Regions from separate parts of the Pseudomonas fragariae (ex Marin et al. 2024) genome, predicted to be linked through region 3. Evidence: predicted binding sites of a transcription regulator. Region 3 holds the regulator's gene; each other region holds the start of a gene.
What was found. The regulator FliA, encoded in region 3, starts transcription of late flagellar genes. The targets are predictions, from matches to a motif close to CTAAAGTTTNNNNNNNNNNNGCCGNTAA.
Positions count from the first base shown of each region.

Region 1: the regulator FliA is predicted to act here: its motif matches at 1,114-1,141, upstream of AC54XV_RS20320 (flagellar protein MotY).
Region 2: the regulator FliA is predicted to act here: its motif matches at 3,577-3,604, upstream of AC54XV_RS11835 (methyl-accepting chemotaxis protein).

Region 1 covers NZ_CM184369.1:4,690,602-4,695,943, reverse strand. The annotation lists gene rnt (ribonuclease T) at 1-7, opposite strand, end outside; gene pyrC (dihydroorotase) at 4-1,047, opposite strand; gene AC54XV_RS20320 (flagellar protein MotY) at 1,197-2,099, shown strand; gene AC54XV_RS20315 (argininosuccinate synthase) at 2,220-3,437, shown strand; gene AC54XV_RS20310 (hypothetical protein) at 3,821-4,348, opposite strand.
Region 2 covers NZ_CM184369.1:2,650,036-2,655,377, forward strand. The annotation lists gene AC54XV_RS11810 (MFS transporter) at 1-591, opposite strand, end outside; gene AC54XV_RS11815 (DUF1289 domain-containing protein) at 697-879, opposite strand; gene AC54XV_RS11820 (hypothetical protein) at 882-1,253, opposite strand; gene AC54XV_RS11825 (SMP-30/gluconolactonase/LRE family protein) at 1,444-2,544, shown strand; gene AC54XV_RS11830 (DUF1206 domain-containing protein) at 2,653-3,489, shown strand; gene AC54XV_RS11835 (methyl-accepting chemotaxis protein) at 3,695-5,342, shown strand, end outside.
Region 3 covers NZ_CM184369.1:4,111,024-4,116,365, forward strand. The annotation lists gene AC54XV_RS17660 (chemotaxis protein CheA) at 41-2,314, opposite strand; gene AC54XV_RS17665 (protein phosphatase CheZ) at 2,348-3,133, opposite strand; gene AC54XV_RS17670 (chemotaxis response regulator CheY) at 3,153-3,527, opposite strand; gene fliA (RNA polymerase sigma factor FliA) at 3,784-4,524, opposite strand; gene fleN (flagellar synthesis regulator FleN) at 4,521-5,342, opposite strand, start outside.

The DNA of each region.
Region 1 (5,342 bases), 580 kb from region 3:
CACTCACGCGTGTTCCTCCAGACGCCAGCGCAGTGTTTCACCTGCGCGCAGCGGGATAACGGTCAACTCGCCAAACGGCAGGCTGGCAGGGGCGGTCCACTCGTCACGCACCAGCGTGATGGTGTCCTGATTGGCGGGCAAGCCGTAGAACGCCGGACCGTGAAGGCTGGCGAAGCCTTCCAGCTTGTCCAGAGCGTTACGCTGCTCGAAAGCTTCTGCATACAGTTCGATGGCTGCGTAGGCGGTGTAGCACCCGGCGCAACCGCAAGCGTTTTCCTTGGCATGCTGGGCATGCGGCGCCGAGTCGGTGCCCAGGAAGAACTTGCCGCTGCCGCTGGTGGCCGCGTCGAGCAGGGCTGTCTGATGAGTATTGCGCTTGAGGATCGGCAGGCAATAGAAGTGCGGACGAATCCCGCCGACCAGCATGTGGTTACGGTTGTACATCAGATGATGCGCGGTGATGGTCGCCGCGACATTGGCTGAAGCTTCATTGACGAACTGCACCGCTTCACCGGTGGTGATGTGTTCGAACACCACTTTCAGGGTCGGGAAGCGCTCGACTACACGGCGCAGGTGCTCATCGATGAAGACCTTCTCGCGATCGAATACGTCGATTTCGCCACGTGTTACTTCCCCGTGCACCAGCAGCAGCATGCCGACGTCGGCCATGGCTTCGAGGGCGGGGAAGATCTTGTCGATGCTGGTGACACCGGAATCGGAGTTGGTGGTCGCGCCGGCCGGATACAGCTTGGCCGCATACACGAAGCCACTGGCCTTGGCGGTGCGGATGTCGTCGGGCGTGGTCTGGTCGGTGAGGTACAGCACCATCAATGGCTCGAAGCGGCTGCTGGCCGGACGTGCCGCCAGAATGCGCTGGCGATAGGCATCGGCTTGCTGCGCGTTGCGTACCGGAGGCACGAGGTTGGGCATGATGATTGCGCGGCCAAAAGTTCGCGCTACGTCAGCAACGGTATGAGGCAAGACAGCTCCGTCACGGAGGTGAATATGCCAGTCGTCGGGACGCAGGAGGGTCAGGCGGTCAGACATTGGGGATTCCAGGCGGGTCAAACTCGCTGGGAATGCTACCGGAAAAGACTCTCTCAGGCATCCGCTATCAAGTTTTGCATGAAGTTACCGATAGCTCCCTTGTCAGTCGGTAATTTTCTGTTTCGCGTTCATTTCCAGTGGAGCCTCCCGTGCGCCAGCGATATTTAGCCCTGCTCAGCATGTTTGCCAGCCTCCCGGCGATGGCTATCAGTTTCCAGACGCGTCTGGAGAGCATTGAGTGGAAGGTCGAAGGCGATCAGTTCGAGTGCCGCCTGACTCAACCGATCACCGACTTCGGGGCCGGTGAGTTCGTGCGCCGAGCGGGCGAGCAGGCGACGTTTCGCCTCAAGGCTTCATACAACATGCTCGGTAACGGCTCTGCGACGCTGCTGGCCGCTGCGGCACCGTGGCAACCGGGTCGCGGCGATATCAACCTGGGATCAGTGCGCGTCAGCAATGGCGATATTCCCTTCAATACCTCCCAGGCCCAGGCCGGCCGCCTGATCAGTGGTCTGATGGACGGGCGCAGTCCGCTGATTCGCCATTACACCCGGGATGGCGGCCAGATGGAGGTACGTCTGCTGCCGGTCAAGTTCAGCAAGGCATTCAGCGATTACCAGGCATGCACTGCCAAGCTGCTGCCGATGAACTTCGATCAGATCAAACAGGCTGAAGTGGGTTTCCCTGGCGGCGGTATCGAACTGGATGCCCGTGCCAAGGCGCGCCTGGATAACATGGTCGCCTACTTGAAGGCTGACCCGACCGTGAACCGTATCGAACTGGACGGTCATTCGGATAACAGCGGCAATCGCCTGACCAACCGTGACCTGTCTCGCCGTCGCGCGCTGGCGGTCATGGATTATTTCAAGGCTCAGGGCGTTCCCGAGCAGCAAATCACCCTGCGCTTTCACGGCGAACGTTACCCATTGGCGCCCAACACCAACGAAGCCAATCGTGCGCGCAACCGTCGGGTGAATGTGCACCTCGAGCGTGTTGCGCCCGATGAGCGCCCGGTGCCGGTTGCGTCTGCCAGCGCAGCGCACACCTCTTAAAGCCTGTAAAAAGCATCTGTCAGACGTCGCCTTGTCGTCACAAGCTGTCGCGCCCCTGTAAATTTGCTGGTTTGAACGGTAGAATCAGCGGTTTTCCGTACAACCCGGTGGAGTGATGGCATGGCGGACGTAAACAAGGTAGTTCTCGCGTATTCCGGTGGCCTGGATACTTCGGTAATCCTCAAGTGGCTGCAAGATACGTACAACTGCGAAGTGGTGACCTTTACCGCTGACCTGGGTCAGGGTGAAGAAGTCGAGCCGGCACGCGCCAAGGCTCAGGCCATGGGCGTGAAAGAAATCTACATCGATGACCTGCGCGAAGAGTTCGTGCGCGATTTCGTCTTCCCGATGTTCCGTGCCAACACTGTCTATGAAGGCGAGTACCTGCTGGGTACCTCCATCGCCCGTCCGTTGATCGCCAAACGTCTGATCGAGATCGCCAACGAAACCGGCGCTGACGCCATTTCCCACGGCGCAACCGGCAAGGGTAACGACCAGGTACGTTTCGAGCTGGGTGCCTACGCGCTCAAGCCAGGCGTCAAGGTCATCGCTCCGTGGCGCGAATGGGATCTGCTGTCGCGTGAGAAACTGATGGACTACGCCGAGAAGCACAACATTCCCATTGAGCGTCACGGCAAGAAGAAATCTCCGTACTCCATGGACGCCAACCTGCTGCACATCTCTTATGAAGGCGGCGTGCTGGAAGACACCTGGACAGAGCACGAAGAAGACATGTGGCGCTGGACCAAGTCCCCTGAGGACGCGCCAAACGTTGCGACCTACCTTGAGCTGACCTATCGCAATGGCGACATCGTTGCCCTGGATGGTGTCGAAATGACCCCGGCCACTGTGCTCGCGACCCTGAACCGCATCGGTGGCGAAAACGGTATCGGCCGTCTGGATATCGTTGAAAACCGTTATGTGGGCATGAAGTCCCGTGGCTGCTACGAGACGCCTGGTGGCACCATCATGCTGCGTGCTCACCGCGCCATCGAGTCGATCACCCTGGACCGCGAAGTCGCCCACCTCAAGGACGAACTCATGGCCAAGTATGCCAGCCTGATCTACACAGGTTACTGGTGGAGCCCTGAGCGTCTGATGTTGCAGCAGATGATCGACGCGTCCCAGGTTCACGTGAACGGCGTTGTGCGTCTGAAGTTGTACAAGGGCAATGTGATCGTCACCGGTCGCAAGTCGGATGATTCGCTGTTCGACGCCAACATTGCCACGTTCGAAGACGACGCAGGTGCCTACGATCAGGCCGATGCAGCGGGCTTCATCAAGCTCAACGCATTGCGCATGCGGATTGCCGCCAACAAGGGCCGCAAGCTGTTCTGATACAGCAAGTTGTTCGACAAGTGCAGCCCGTTCAGGGCTGCACTGCAAATAATATCGACAGGGTTATTCCTTCCGGGCGTCATGTAAAAAGACGCTAAGTCAGTGTCGTCATAATGGTTGATAGGCAGGGTATATGTGCGATGCAAGGTAGCCTTATGCCGGTAGGGTTATGCCTGTTTTACCTTGCATTCTCAGCGTGCAGCGGTCGCCAGGCGCGTCAAGTATTGAATCTTTGAAGACCTTCTTACGATTAGCGTCGAAAAGGGCGTATTTGTTTTAGTCTTTTCCTACAACAGCTGTGGAAGTTCAGGGCAGGGAATAACAGGGTTTTCCATCGGCTCCCTGATACGTATCGCAGTCTGCTTCTTTTTTTGCGTCGTTATTCAGAGCTTGTCGCTCTCCCGTCGTTGGCTGAACTCAAATCGATAGGCCTTGCCAATACCGAGTACCTGACGAAGGCTCAGATCGAGTATCCGGGCTATCTCGGACGCGGTGTAGCCCAATGCCGAGTAGTGCATGGCGTGACCTGCAACGACGTCATCGATATCCGTAACGTCATCGAGGGCCTTCCTGCGCGGGGTAAGCAGGGGCTGGCTGAGGTTGATGGTCACGCCATTTTCTGTGGCCAGCCGGCGCACATCCCTTTTACTCATTCGCAGTGAATACTGTAGCGCGGTAAAACCGGCGCCCTTGGCCGCCAGGTACCTCAGTTGCTGCACTTTACCCGCGAGTTCAAGCCCCTGTTCCTGCGCAGGTTTTGTACGAGGTGATGACGGGGCGGCCAATTCAGCGGTCTCTCCTTCGGGAATGACTGCAACAACACCACCGCTGGCAATAAAGGCTTCTACTGCGGTGGCGAGATCAGACGCGGTGGGCGTTGATGACCGCGTACGAGTGTATTTAGTGTTCATGGTACATCCCTTTTTGAACATGGTTATACACAGGGGCCATTCAAAAAGTTGCCAGGCGCCCCGGGAGTTTGCAGAGAGCAGCGATGCCGGATCGGCTATATACCCAGTGCCCGAACTCATTCGGACGCGCACTACATGAAGCCTGCTTAAATGCATCGCTGATGAAGTACACAAGTACAGTACGCAGCGACGGTGTTTCATATAGCTGCGCGTGTTCAAGGGCAGTAAGTAATGAAGTTGCTGTTAAAAAAGTAACGACTGGTAATAAAATTTGCAAGGGAAAAATAGCGGGTTACAAGAATTGATTGGGCGGTTTTTATAATGTCTTACGGGTTGTAATGTTGCGTCCGCTAATCGTGTAGTCCGTTTCCTATTCGAAAGAATGCGTCTGGCTTTGAAATGAAAAATGGTATTTGCTACTTGTCGAAAGACCTACTGATGGTCTTGAATGATGTAGGCTAATGCTAGTGTGTATGTAAGATTTTGCGACAGTGAGACTGTGGGCTTGTTGAGCATAGACATGTCAATGAGCGGTTCGTAGCGGTGTGGCACGTTGCTGCCGTGCGTTTTGTTTGTAGGATTTTTCTTGCTGTTCTGTGAGGTCTTTCCTTAAATAAATATTTGTACGAAAATCTGTAAATAATGTGTAATTTTTAAACCTTGTTTACGTATTTAGCGTGTGGGATGCATCCAGTAGTCTTCGATCATATGTCTGCAGGCTAGGGCATCCGCATGCAGAAGCTTTTCAGTCGCCCTGCTACAGGGGCGTTATGTGCAGGTGTCGCTTTCCACTCCGCAGACCGGTTACAAGGGGCTGTGACAGCAGCTGTGCTCTATCGGGCACAGGGAACGACCTGTTTTCTTAATGATTCAGCTAAAGGGAATTGGTTTTACATTGCTGGCGATAAGCCATGTATTGGTCGGTTTGTGACACTGATGCAGGAATGTTCCGGCAATACTTTTAACCGGTGTGGCAGGGTCACCTTTGAATGTA
Region 2 (5,342 bases), 1.5 Mb from region 3:
GAAACCCCGCGCCACGTCGTGATCGATGGCGTCTGCGGAAACGAAGCTGACCGCGACAATACTCGCCAGCGCCATAGCGGCCATCAGGTAGAACACCGCAATAGGTCCGAAGAGGTAGGCGAAGCCGCCAGCCAGCAGGGCTGCGCAGGCATTACCGGCGTGGTTGAACGTTTCGTTGCGCCCGGTACGGCGGGTAAACGCTTTGGGCCCGGTGATTCCCAGGGAAATGGCCGCGATGGCCGGTGCAAATACCGAGGCCGCAATGCTGCTCAACGCCTGGGTCAGGGCGACAACGGAAAAAGACGAGGTGAAGGGCAGAATCAGGCAACTCAGCGTCACCAGCAAGGCCGCCACACCGATCATGGCGCGCTTGTAGGGCGTACGGTCGATCAGCGCCCCGGCAGGTGTCTGGGTCAGCAGCCCGGCAATGCCGGCAATGGTCATCACCACGCCGATGCTGGCCGGGTCCCATTTGTGCACCGCCAGCAGATAGATCGCCAGATACGGGCCCAGGCCATCGCGGACATCGGCAAGGAAGAAATTCAGGCTATCCAGTGAAAGGGTGTTGCGGCGATCTGCATGACTGACCAAGAGTGAGATTCCTGTAATTCGTCCGACCCCAGGCAACCGAGTCACGGGTAATACTGACCCGGGCCGTTTTAAAGAAGTTTCCGCACCCAAGATGAAATTTAGGCTTCAAATGCTCTTTTTCTGCAGGCTTTTCAGTCGCTGGGTCGCGCGTTGCACGGCAGCCATTTTTTCGGGCCGTTTCATGCGCTTCCACTTGCGGATATCGTCTTTGGTACGCCCGCAGCTCACGCACAGATCGCCGCTGAGCTGGCACACGGAAATGCACGGGTTTTCGATGTCCTTGGCCATGCTCAACCTCGGCTGGCGTATTTGCGTTTGATGCGCTGCTGCCAGTTGCCCGCGTTCTCGCGCAGGCACTGCTCTTCGCAGTCGACATGCACATGCGCCGCTGCATTCGACAGGCTGACCTGGGCATCGTCAAGTGCCTCTACCGTGAGACCGATCATCCGCTCGTCCAACCCGCGCTGCAGCGCAGCGTTCTTGTCGGCCAGCGTATCGAACACCCACACCACCTGCAGGCTGGCCGGGAACGCCGCGTAATCGACTTCATGAGTCAGCCAGCAGAAACCGGGCATCTCGGCCTTGGCGGTCTCGCAGGCGTGCGTCAATGCGCTCACCAGACGCCGATCTGTCTGGGCCTGTTCGCGTTTGCTGGAGGGCATGGTGGACCTTGGGGCGTTGAAAAGGAGTGGCGCAAGATACCTTATCGCGAGTGTGTGTCGAAGCATGGGAGGCGGTATATCTGCAGGCGAAGTCTGATCGCAAACGGCCATTATTCAAGCCGCCCAGCGGTATCTTGTAGGATGACGTGCGGCCGCAAGACGCGCGCCTTTCCGACAATAAATATAATGGATGCTCATCATGGAACTCTCATCATCAGGCAGCACACCCGATCAAAGCCGCAGGGGCTTTCTCAAGCAGTCGCTGGCCGTTTCGGCAACCGTTGCCGCCATTGGCGCATTGCCGCGTCTTTCCAGCGCTCAGCCGCTGACCCAGCGTTATCCCGACCCTTTGGTCAGTGTGCTGGACGACAGCTTTACCCACATACGAATATTCAATGCCAGCGTCGAGAAACTGGCCAGCGGCATGCGCTGGGCCGAAGGGCCGGTGTGGATCGGTGACGGTCGCTACCTGCTGGTCAGCGATATTGCCAACAATCGCATCATGCGCTGGGACGAGGTGACGGGTGAGCTGTCGGTGTACCGCGAGCACTCGAACTTTTCCAATGGCATGTGTCGCGACCGTCAGGGCCGGCTGCTGGTTTGTGAGGGCTCCAGCACGACCACCGAGGGGCGGCGCGTGACGCGTACCGAGTACAACGGGCGCATCACTGTGCTGGCCGACAGATTCGAGGGCAAACCTTTCAATTCGCCCAATGACATCGCCTGCAAACGTGATGGGTCTATCTGGTTCACCGATCCCACCTTCCAGGCCGAAAGCAACTACGAAGGTCAAAAGGTCAAGCAGGAGCAACCCTTCGGCGTCTATCGCATAGACCCCGCGAACGGCAAAGTCTCCAGGGTGATCGATGATCTGGCCGGTCCGAATGGCTTGTGCTTTTCGCCGGATGAAAAAACCTTGTATGTGGTCGAGGGGCGCGCCAAACCCCACGGCCTCATCTGGGCGATAGCGGTCAACGAAGACGGCACGCTGGGCGAGCGGGGCAAGCTCATCGAAGGCCTGGACTACGCGGCGATCGACGGCATCAAGTGCGACGAGAGCGGCAATCTGTGGTGCGGCTGGGGCGGTAACGGTGATCCCAAGGCGGATATGGAGAAACTCGACGGTGTACGAGTGTTCAACCCTCAAGGCAAGGCCATCGGCCATATCAGCCTGCCCGAGCGCTGCGCCAACGTCTGCTTCGGCGGGAGAGAGGGCAATCGGCTGTTCATGGCCAGCAGCCATTCGCTTTATTCGGTGTTCGTGAACGCGCGCGGTGCCACGTTTGCCTGACAGCGCGTGATCCGATGACGGCGTATGACACGACGCGTCGTCAATCGGGTCGAACCCCTCGGACTATGCCCGGTCTGTTCCTGTAATTACTTTCAGGGATAGTTATTTATGTCGGCGCAACGCGGCCTTGTTCTACTTGCGCGAGGCGGTTATGCCGCCCGTGGGGTTGTTTATCTGATTATTGGTCTGTTCGCGGTACTGGCGGCGCAGGGCTCCTCGCAGCCGGCCGACAGCCACAGCAGTCTTGAAGCGCTGTTGAGTCAGCCTTTCGGCGGCGTTCTGGTCGGAGTGGTGATCGTCGGTCTGCTGGCGTTTGCGGCATGGCGTGTCTTGCAGGCTACCCGGGACGTTGACCATCATGGCCGCGAATTCAAAGGGCTGGTGATTCGCGGCGGTCTGTTGGTGGGCGGCTTTACTTACGGCGCACTGGCGTTCTTTGCCCTGGGCCTGCTGGTCAGTGGGCTGAAGAGCTCCGGAGGCTCATCGGGTGGTGGTCAGGCCAAGGACCTGCTGGCAGCCATTCTGTCCTGGGATCACTCCAATCTGCTGGTCTATGTGGTCGCCCTGGTGCCCCTGGGGTTGGGCATTGTGCACATCATCAAGGGCTACAAGGCGTCCTTCGAGAAGTATTTCGAGGCCGATGAAGACGTCATGAAGTACGTGCGTCCGGTATCGCGCTTCGGCTTGATCGCCCGCGGCGTGGCGTTCATCGAAATTGCCGTGCTACTGGCAGTGAGCGGTTCCAGTTATCAGGCCATGCACCCGCCGGGCATGAAAGATGCGCTCAACGGTTTGCAGGATCTGCCCGCAGGCGGCCTGGTATTGCTGATCGTGGCACTTGGGCTGATTGCGTTTTCGGTGTACAGCTTCGCCCAGGCGGCCTGGCGCAGGATCAATATGGACGTGCCTGACGCGCCGGAGGCTGTAGCGCGCCATTTCCGCTGATCCCGTATTCTGGTAGAGGACTGCGTGACGTCTCAGGTCAGGCAGTCCCTTAGTGGCGCCTGCCAGTAAAAATAATGTGATCTACGTCTCAAGTCGTCCTTGGTGCGGCCGACATTCTCTTTAGCGCTGCGATCATTTTCCGGACTGACGTTCTCCACGCGGGCCCGGATCAGATTCAGCGCAATAAAAATAAAAGAGGATAGCCATGACCATTCTTCAGCGAGTGATCGGTGGGTTTGCTGTGCTGGTGTTACTGCTGCTCGCCATGGCAGGTATCAGCTATCAAAGCACCCATTCCATAAGCGATCGGATCAGCGTCATCACAGGGCAGTCCGCACCCTTGAGCAGGGCGGCGAGCGAGCTTTACGTGCATGTGCTGCGCGCCAACCAGGCACTGCTCGGGATTCTGGTCAGCACTGATCCCAAACAGATCGATGATGGCAAGCAGCCGTTCAACGACAGCATGACCCGGTTCAATCAGTTGCTGGACAGCACGCCTGCCTACATTGGCGATCGTGCCGAACTGCGCGACAACCTGAACCAGCAACGCCAACTGAGTGCGGCTTATGCCGAGCAGGCGCAGACGCTGATTGCCAGCCATCGACAGCACGTTCTGCAGGCACTTCAGAGCCGAGTGTTGCAGGGCTACAGCAGCACTCAGGGCGCGCAACTGACCGGTTATCTTCGTGACTATATTGCCCGCGAGCGCAACGCCGGCTCCGCCGAGACGGTGGCGGCGGGGGAAAAGCTGTTACTGGACGTCGGCAAATCCTACGAAGGTCTGGCTGCCCATGCCGCCACACCGAATATTCAGACCTTGCAGCGCGTGCTCAACCTGCAGGATGAGGTGATCAGCAGCCGCACACGGGAGCTCATCGCAGTCGACCCGCGCGCTGGCCGGATTGCCAGCGTGATGGTCAACCGCTTGCTGAACGACCTGACCGGCAGCGACGGCGTTTATCAGGCCTACAGGCAGGAAGCGGCACTCGCCGAGCAGGTCGACAAACAGCGCCAGGCAGCGGAAACCCGTCTTCAAGCAACGCTGGGCAAGATTGGCGAGTTCGGCAATCAGTCACTGGCGGTGGCCAACGAGGCCAAGGCCGGGGCTGATTCGACCATCGCCACCAGCCTCAGCCTGTTGCTGATCGCCTGTCTGCTGGCCGTCATGGCGGCAGCGATCATCGGCACATGGGTCGCCTTCAGCCTGCGTCGCCCTCTGGCGGCGTTCCGCGAGGTTTTGAAGACGCTCACCAGTGGCGACATGCGGGTACGTTTCGACGTCAGCCGCCGCGATGAGTTTGGTGAGTTGGGGGGTTATCTCAATGAATTCACCCAGTCGTTGCAACAGACGTTTCGTCAGCTGATCGGGTCGGCCGATGCCCTGGCGCTGACCGCCAGCCAGAACGCGCAGATCAGTGAGCAGACTACCCGCGTGGTCGACGAGCAGAAGGATCGTCTCAACTCTGCCGCGTCAGCCATGAATGAAATGGAAAGCACGGTCGAGGAAGTCGCCCGTCGGGCTCAGGACACCCGTGGCGCGGTGGACAGCACCAGTGAGTTGACCGGGAAAGTGCAAAAGCGCGTGGCTGAAACCATCGTCAACATTCGCCAGCAGGCTGAGCAGGTCAACAAGGCGTCTGCGGTGACCGACGAGTTGCAGAAATACGGGCAGAACATCGACGGCATCGTCGACGCCATTCGCACCATTGCCGAACAGACTAACCTGCTGGCGCTCAACGCAGCCATCGAAGCGGCGCGGGCTGGTGAGCAGGGCAGGGGCTTTGCGGTGGTGGCCGATGAGGTGCGCTCGCTGGCCAGTCGCACTCAGACCTCCACCAGCGAGATCCAGGAAA
Region 3 (5,342 bases):
ATAGGTGTCGCAGGCAGCCAGGCTGCCCGCAACCCCGGGTTCAGATACGCCGTGCGGCGTAACGCTTGAGCATGCTGGGTACATCGAGAATCAAGGCGATGCGACCGTCACCGGTGATGGTGGCGCCCGACATGCCCGGCGTACCTTGCAGCATCTTGCCCAGCGGTTTGATAACCACTTCTTCCTGACCAACCAGTTGATCGACGACAAAGCCGATGCGCTGGGTACCGACTGTGAGGATCACCACGTGCCCTTCGCGCTGCTCCTCGTGAGCCGCTGAACTGACCAGCCAGCGCTTGAGGTAGAACAGCGGCAAGGCCTTGTCACGTACGATCACTACTTCCTGGCCATCAACCACGTTGGTAGTCGACAGGTTCAGGTGGAAGATTTCGTTGACGTTGACCAGCGGGAAAGCGAAGGCCTGGTTGCCCAGCATCACCATCAGGGTCGGCATGATCGCCAGGGTCAGCGGCACCTTGATGACGATCTTCGAACCCTGGCCCTTGGTCGAGTAGATATTGATCGAACCGTTGAGCTGGGAGATCTTGGTCTTGACCACGTCCATGCCCACACCGCGACCCGACACATCGGAAATCTCGGTCTTGGTCGAGAAACCCGGCGCGAAGATCAGGTTGTAGCAGTCGGTGTCACTCAACCGATCGGCTGCATCCTTGTCCATGACGCCACGCTTCACAGCAATGGAGCGCAGGACGTTAGGGTCCATGCCCTTGCCGTCATCGGAGATCGACAGCAGGATATGGTCGCCCTCCTGCTCTGCCGAAAGGATTACCCGACCGCCGCGGGATTTGCCCGTGGCTTCGCGCTCTTCCGGCGTTTCGATACCGTGGTCGACCGCGTTACGCACCAAGTGGACCAGCGGATCGGCAAGCGCCTCTACGAGGTTCTTGTCGAGGTCGGTCTCTTCACCGACCAGTTCCAGGTTGATCTCTTTCTTGAGCTGACGAGCCAGGTCACGAACCAGACGCGGAAAACGACCGAAGACCTTCTTGATCGGCTGCATGCGGGTTTTCATCACCGCAGTCTGCAGATCGGCAGTCACCACATCCAGGTTGGAAACTGCCTTGGACATGGCTTCATCGCCGCTGTTGAGACCCAACCGCACCAGGCGGTTACGCACCAGAACCAGCTCGCCGACCATGTTCATGATCTCGTCCAGTCGGGCGGTATCGACACGAACCGTGGTTTCAGCCTCTGTAGCCACCGGCTTTTCGCCGCTGGGTGCAGGAGCGCGCGCAGCGGCCGGAGCCGCAGCGGGTTTGGCCGGCTCGGCTTTCGCAGCAGGCGCCGGAGCAGGCTTGGCAACAGGAGGCGGCGGTGGCGGAGCAGCCGCTGCGGCTGCCGGAGCAGGCGCCTTGGCAACAATCGCCTCAGGCTCGAACTTGCCCTTGCCGTGCAATTCGTCGAGCAGGCTTTCGAATTCGTGATCGGTGATTTCGTCCGATGCAGCCGCAGCAGCGGGTGCCTTGGCAGCAACGGCTACAGGTGCCGCAGCTACGGGAGCCGCTACAGCGCCATCAAACGAGCCTTTGCCGTGCAGTTGATCGAGCAACGCTTCGAATTCGTCGTCGGTGATTTCATCACTGGCAGGCGCTGCACTGCCCTGCGCCACAGGTGCAGGGGCCGGAGCGGTTGCGGCATCGGCCGCAAATTTGCCCTTGCCATGCAGCTGATCAAGCAGGGATTCAAATTCCTGATCGGTGATCTCATCACCCGCCGGCGCAGCCGCTGCTGCTGGCGTCTGTGCAGGCGCTGCAGACACCGGGCTGGAGCCGTGCAGCGAATCGAGCAACTGCTCGAATTCATCATCGGTAATCTCGTCGCCAGCCGCCGGTTCTGCAACCGGAGCAGCAGCCTGTACTTCAACCACCGGCTCCGGCTCAGGGGCAACGGCCTCGTCGGCGGATTGTGGCTCGGCCAGCCGCGCAAGTGCGGCCAGCAGTTCTGGCGTCGCCGGGGTTACGTCAGTCCGTTCACGTACCTGACCAAACATGCTGTTGACGGTGTCCAGTGCTTCCAGGACCACGTCCATCAGTTCGGAATCAACGCGACGTTCACCCTTGCGCAGGATGTCGAACACGTTTTCGGCGATGTGGCAGCACTCCACCAGCTCATGGAGCTGGAGGAAGCCGGCGCCCCCTTTTACAGTGTGAAAACCGCGAAAAATTGCATTGAGCAGGTCAGCATCATCCGGTCGGCTTTCCAGCTCGACCAATTGCTCTGACAACTGCTCCAGAATTTCGCCGGCCTCTACCAGAAAATCCTGAAGGATTTCTTCATCGGCGCCGAAGCTCATGGGGTGCTCCCTAAAATTAACCGTCAACAGACCTTAGAAGCCGAGGCTCGATAGCAGATCGTCTACATCATCCTGTCCGGATACGACGTCTTCACGTTTATCGGCATGAATCTGCGGACCTTCACCCTGCGCGAGATGTTTTTTAGGATCTTTTTCATCGAGGATGGATTGTTCGTCATGTTCGATGCCTGCGAAGCGATCGACATGACTGGCCATGAGCACCAGTTTGAGCAGATTGCTCTCGACTTCAGTGACCAGTTGCGTCACACGCTTGATGACCTGACCGGTAAGGTCCTGGTAATCCTGGGCGAGCAGAATGTCATTCAGATGTGCGGAAACCTGATGGGTTTCCTTCTCGGTACGCGTCAGAAAACCATCGACCCGCTTGGCCAGCTCGCGGAACTCTTCGGCACCGATTTCGCGGCGCATGAAACGTCCCCAGTCGTCGCTCAACGCCTTGGCGTCGGAACTCAGGCCGTTCATGACCGGCGTACTCTCCTCCACCAGGTCCATGGTGCGGTTGGCCGCATTCTCGGTCAGCCTCACCACATACGACAGGCGTTCGGTAGCATCCGTGATCTGCGACACTTCCTCGGCTTGAGGCATGTGCGGATCAATGTGAAAGTTTACGATTGCACTGTGCAGCTCACGAGTCAGCTTGCCCACTTCCTGATAAAGGCCGCGGTCGCGTGTCTGATTGAGTTCGTGGATCAGTTGCACAGCGTCACCGAAACGACCCTTTTCAAGGCTGGTGACAAGTTCCTGCGCGTGTCTTTTTAAGGTCGACTCAAAGTCGGCCATCGAATCATTGTTATCCATAGCGCCCTCGCGGCTTGCATCAGCTATTGACGCGTTCAAAGATCTTGTCGATCTTGTCTTTCAGGGCTTGGGCAGTGAATGGCTTGACTACATAACCGTTCACCCCAGCCTGGGCAGCTTCAATGATCTGCTCACGCTTGGCTTCGGCAGTGACCATCAGCACGGGAAGGCTCTTGAGGCGTTCGTCCTTGCGGACTTCGCGCAGCAGATCGATACCGGACATGCCAGGCATGTTCCAGTCCGTCACCAGAAAGTCAAAGGCACCGCTCTGCAGCATCGGCAATGCGGTCAGACCATCATCCGCTTCCGATGTGTTGGTAAACCCCAGATCACGCAAAAGGTTCTTGATGATCCGCCGCATCGTTGAGAAGTCATCAACGATGAGGATTTTCATGTTCTTGTCCAATTCGACCTCCAAGCAGTCTTTAACGCGTTCAGCACCTGAACACGCTGTTCACTCAATACTGGCACAGCACACCCCCGGCTGTACGAAACGACGACGGGCTTGGCACAACAACAGGCAAAGACCTGAGAAACAAGCCCATCAAGGCAATGCCTGACAGGCTTCTGACGGGTCCATCCTGTTACCACGTAACGCTCTGCACAGCCGGCTTGCAGTCAACGCGCGGCCATAGACCGCACATTGCCTGTCAACGCGCTCGCCACTCCCCCAAACGCCCTCGCAAACGAGCTGCGCACTGGCTGTGTAACTGACTGACCCGAGATTCGCTGACCCCCAGAACCTCTCCGATTTCCTTGAGGTTCAGCTCTTCGTCGTAGTACAGCGCCAACACCAGACGCTCACGCTCTGGCAGATTGGCAATTGCATCGGCCAACGCAGCCTGGAAGCGCTCGTCTTCCAGGTCGCGCGACGGCTCAAGCGAACCGCTTGCGCCATCCTCGTGCAGCCCTTCATGATCGCCGTCCTGCAGCAGGTCGTCGAAACTGAAGAGGCGGCTGCCCAAGGTATCGTTCAAAATCCCGTAGTAATCATCGAGACTTAACTGGAGTTCGGCCGCAACCTCGTGATCTTTAGCGTCACGGCCGGTTTTAGCTTCAATTGCCCGAATTGCGTCACTCACCATGCGCGTATTGCGGTGTACCGAGCGTGGCGCCCAGTCCCCCTTGCGCACTTCATCGAGCATCGCACCACGGATGCGGATGCCGGCATAGGTCTCGAAACTCGCACCCTTGGTGGAATCATACTTGGTGGAGACTTCAAGCAGGCCGATCATGCCGGCCTGGATCAGATCCTCGACCTGCACGCTGGCCGGCAAGCGCGCCAGCAGATGATAAGCGATACGCTTGACCAAGGGCGCATAGCGCTCGATCAACTCGTATTGTGAATTACGGGAAGTCTTGCTGTACATCTGGTAGCCGCTCGCAGTCATTGCACAGGCCCTGCACTGGTCTGGTGAACGAGTCGCTCAACGAAGAACTCGAGATGACCCCGCGGGTTGGCTGGCAACGGCCAGGTATCAACCTTCTGGGCAATGGCCTTGAAGGCCAGTGCACATTTGGAACGCGGGAATGCTTCGTAAACGGCGCGCTGTTTCTGTACAGCCTTGCGTACGCATTCGTCGTACGGCACGGCACCTACATACTGCAGCGCAACATCGAGAAAACGATCCGTCACTTTGGTCAGTTTGGCGAACAGGTTGCGCCCTTCCTGCGGGCTCTGTGCCATGTTGGCCAGCACCCGGAAGCGGTTCATGCCGTAATCGCGGTTGAGCAGTTTGATCAGGGCGTAGGCATCGGTGATCGACGTGGGCTCGTCGCACACCACCAGCAGCACTTCCTGAGCGGCGCGCACGAAGCTGACCACCGACTCGCCGATACCGGCGGCTGTGTCGATCACCAACACATCGAGGTTGTCGCCAATCTCGCTGAACGCCTGGATCAGGCCGGCATGCTGAGCGGGCGACAGATGCACCATGCTCTGGGTGCCGGACGCAGCGGGTACGATCCGAACCCCGCCCGGCCCCTGCAACAGCACGTCGCGCAACTCACAACGCCCCTCGATGACATCGGCAAGCGTGCGCTTGGGCGTCAACCCAAGCAGCACGTCGACATTGGCCAGACCCAGATCGGCGTCCAGCAGCATGACGCGACGGCCGAGCTCGGCGAGGGCCAGTGAAAGGTTCACTGACACGTTAGTCTTACCGACGCCACCTTTGCCACCGGTCACCGCGATAACCTGTACGGGATG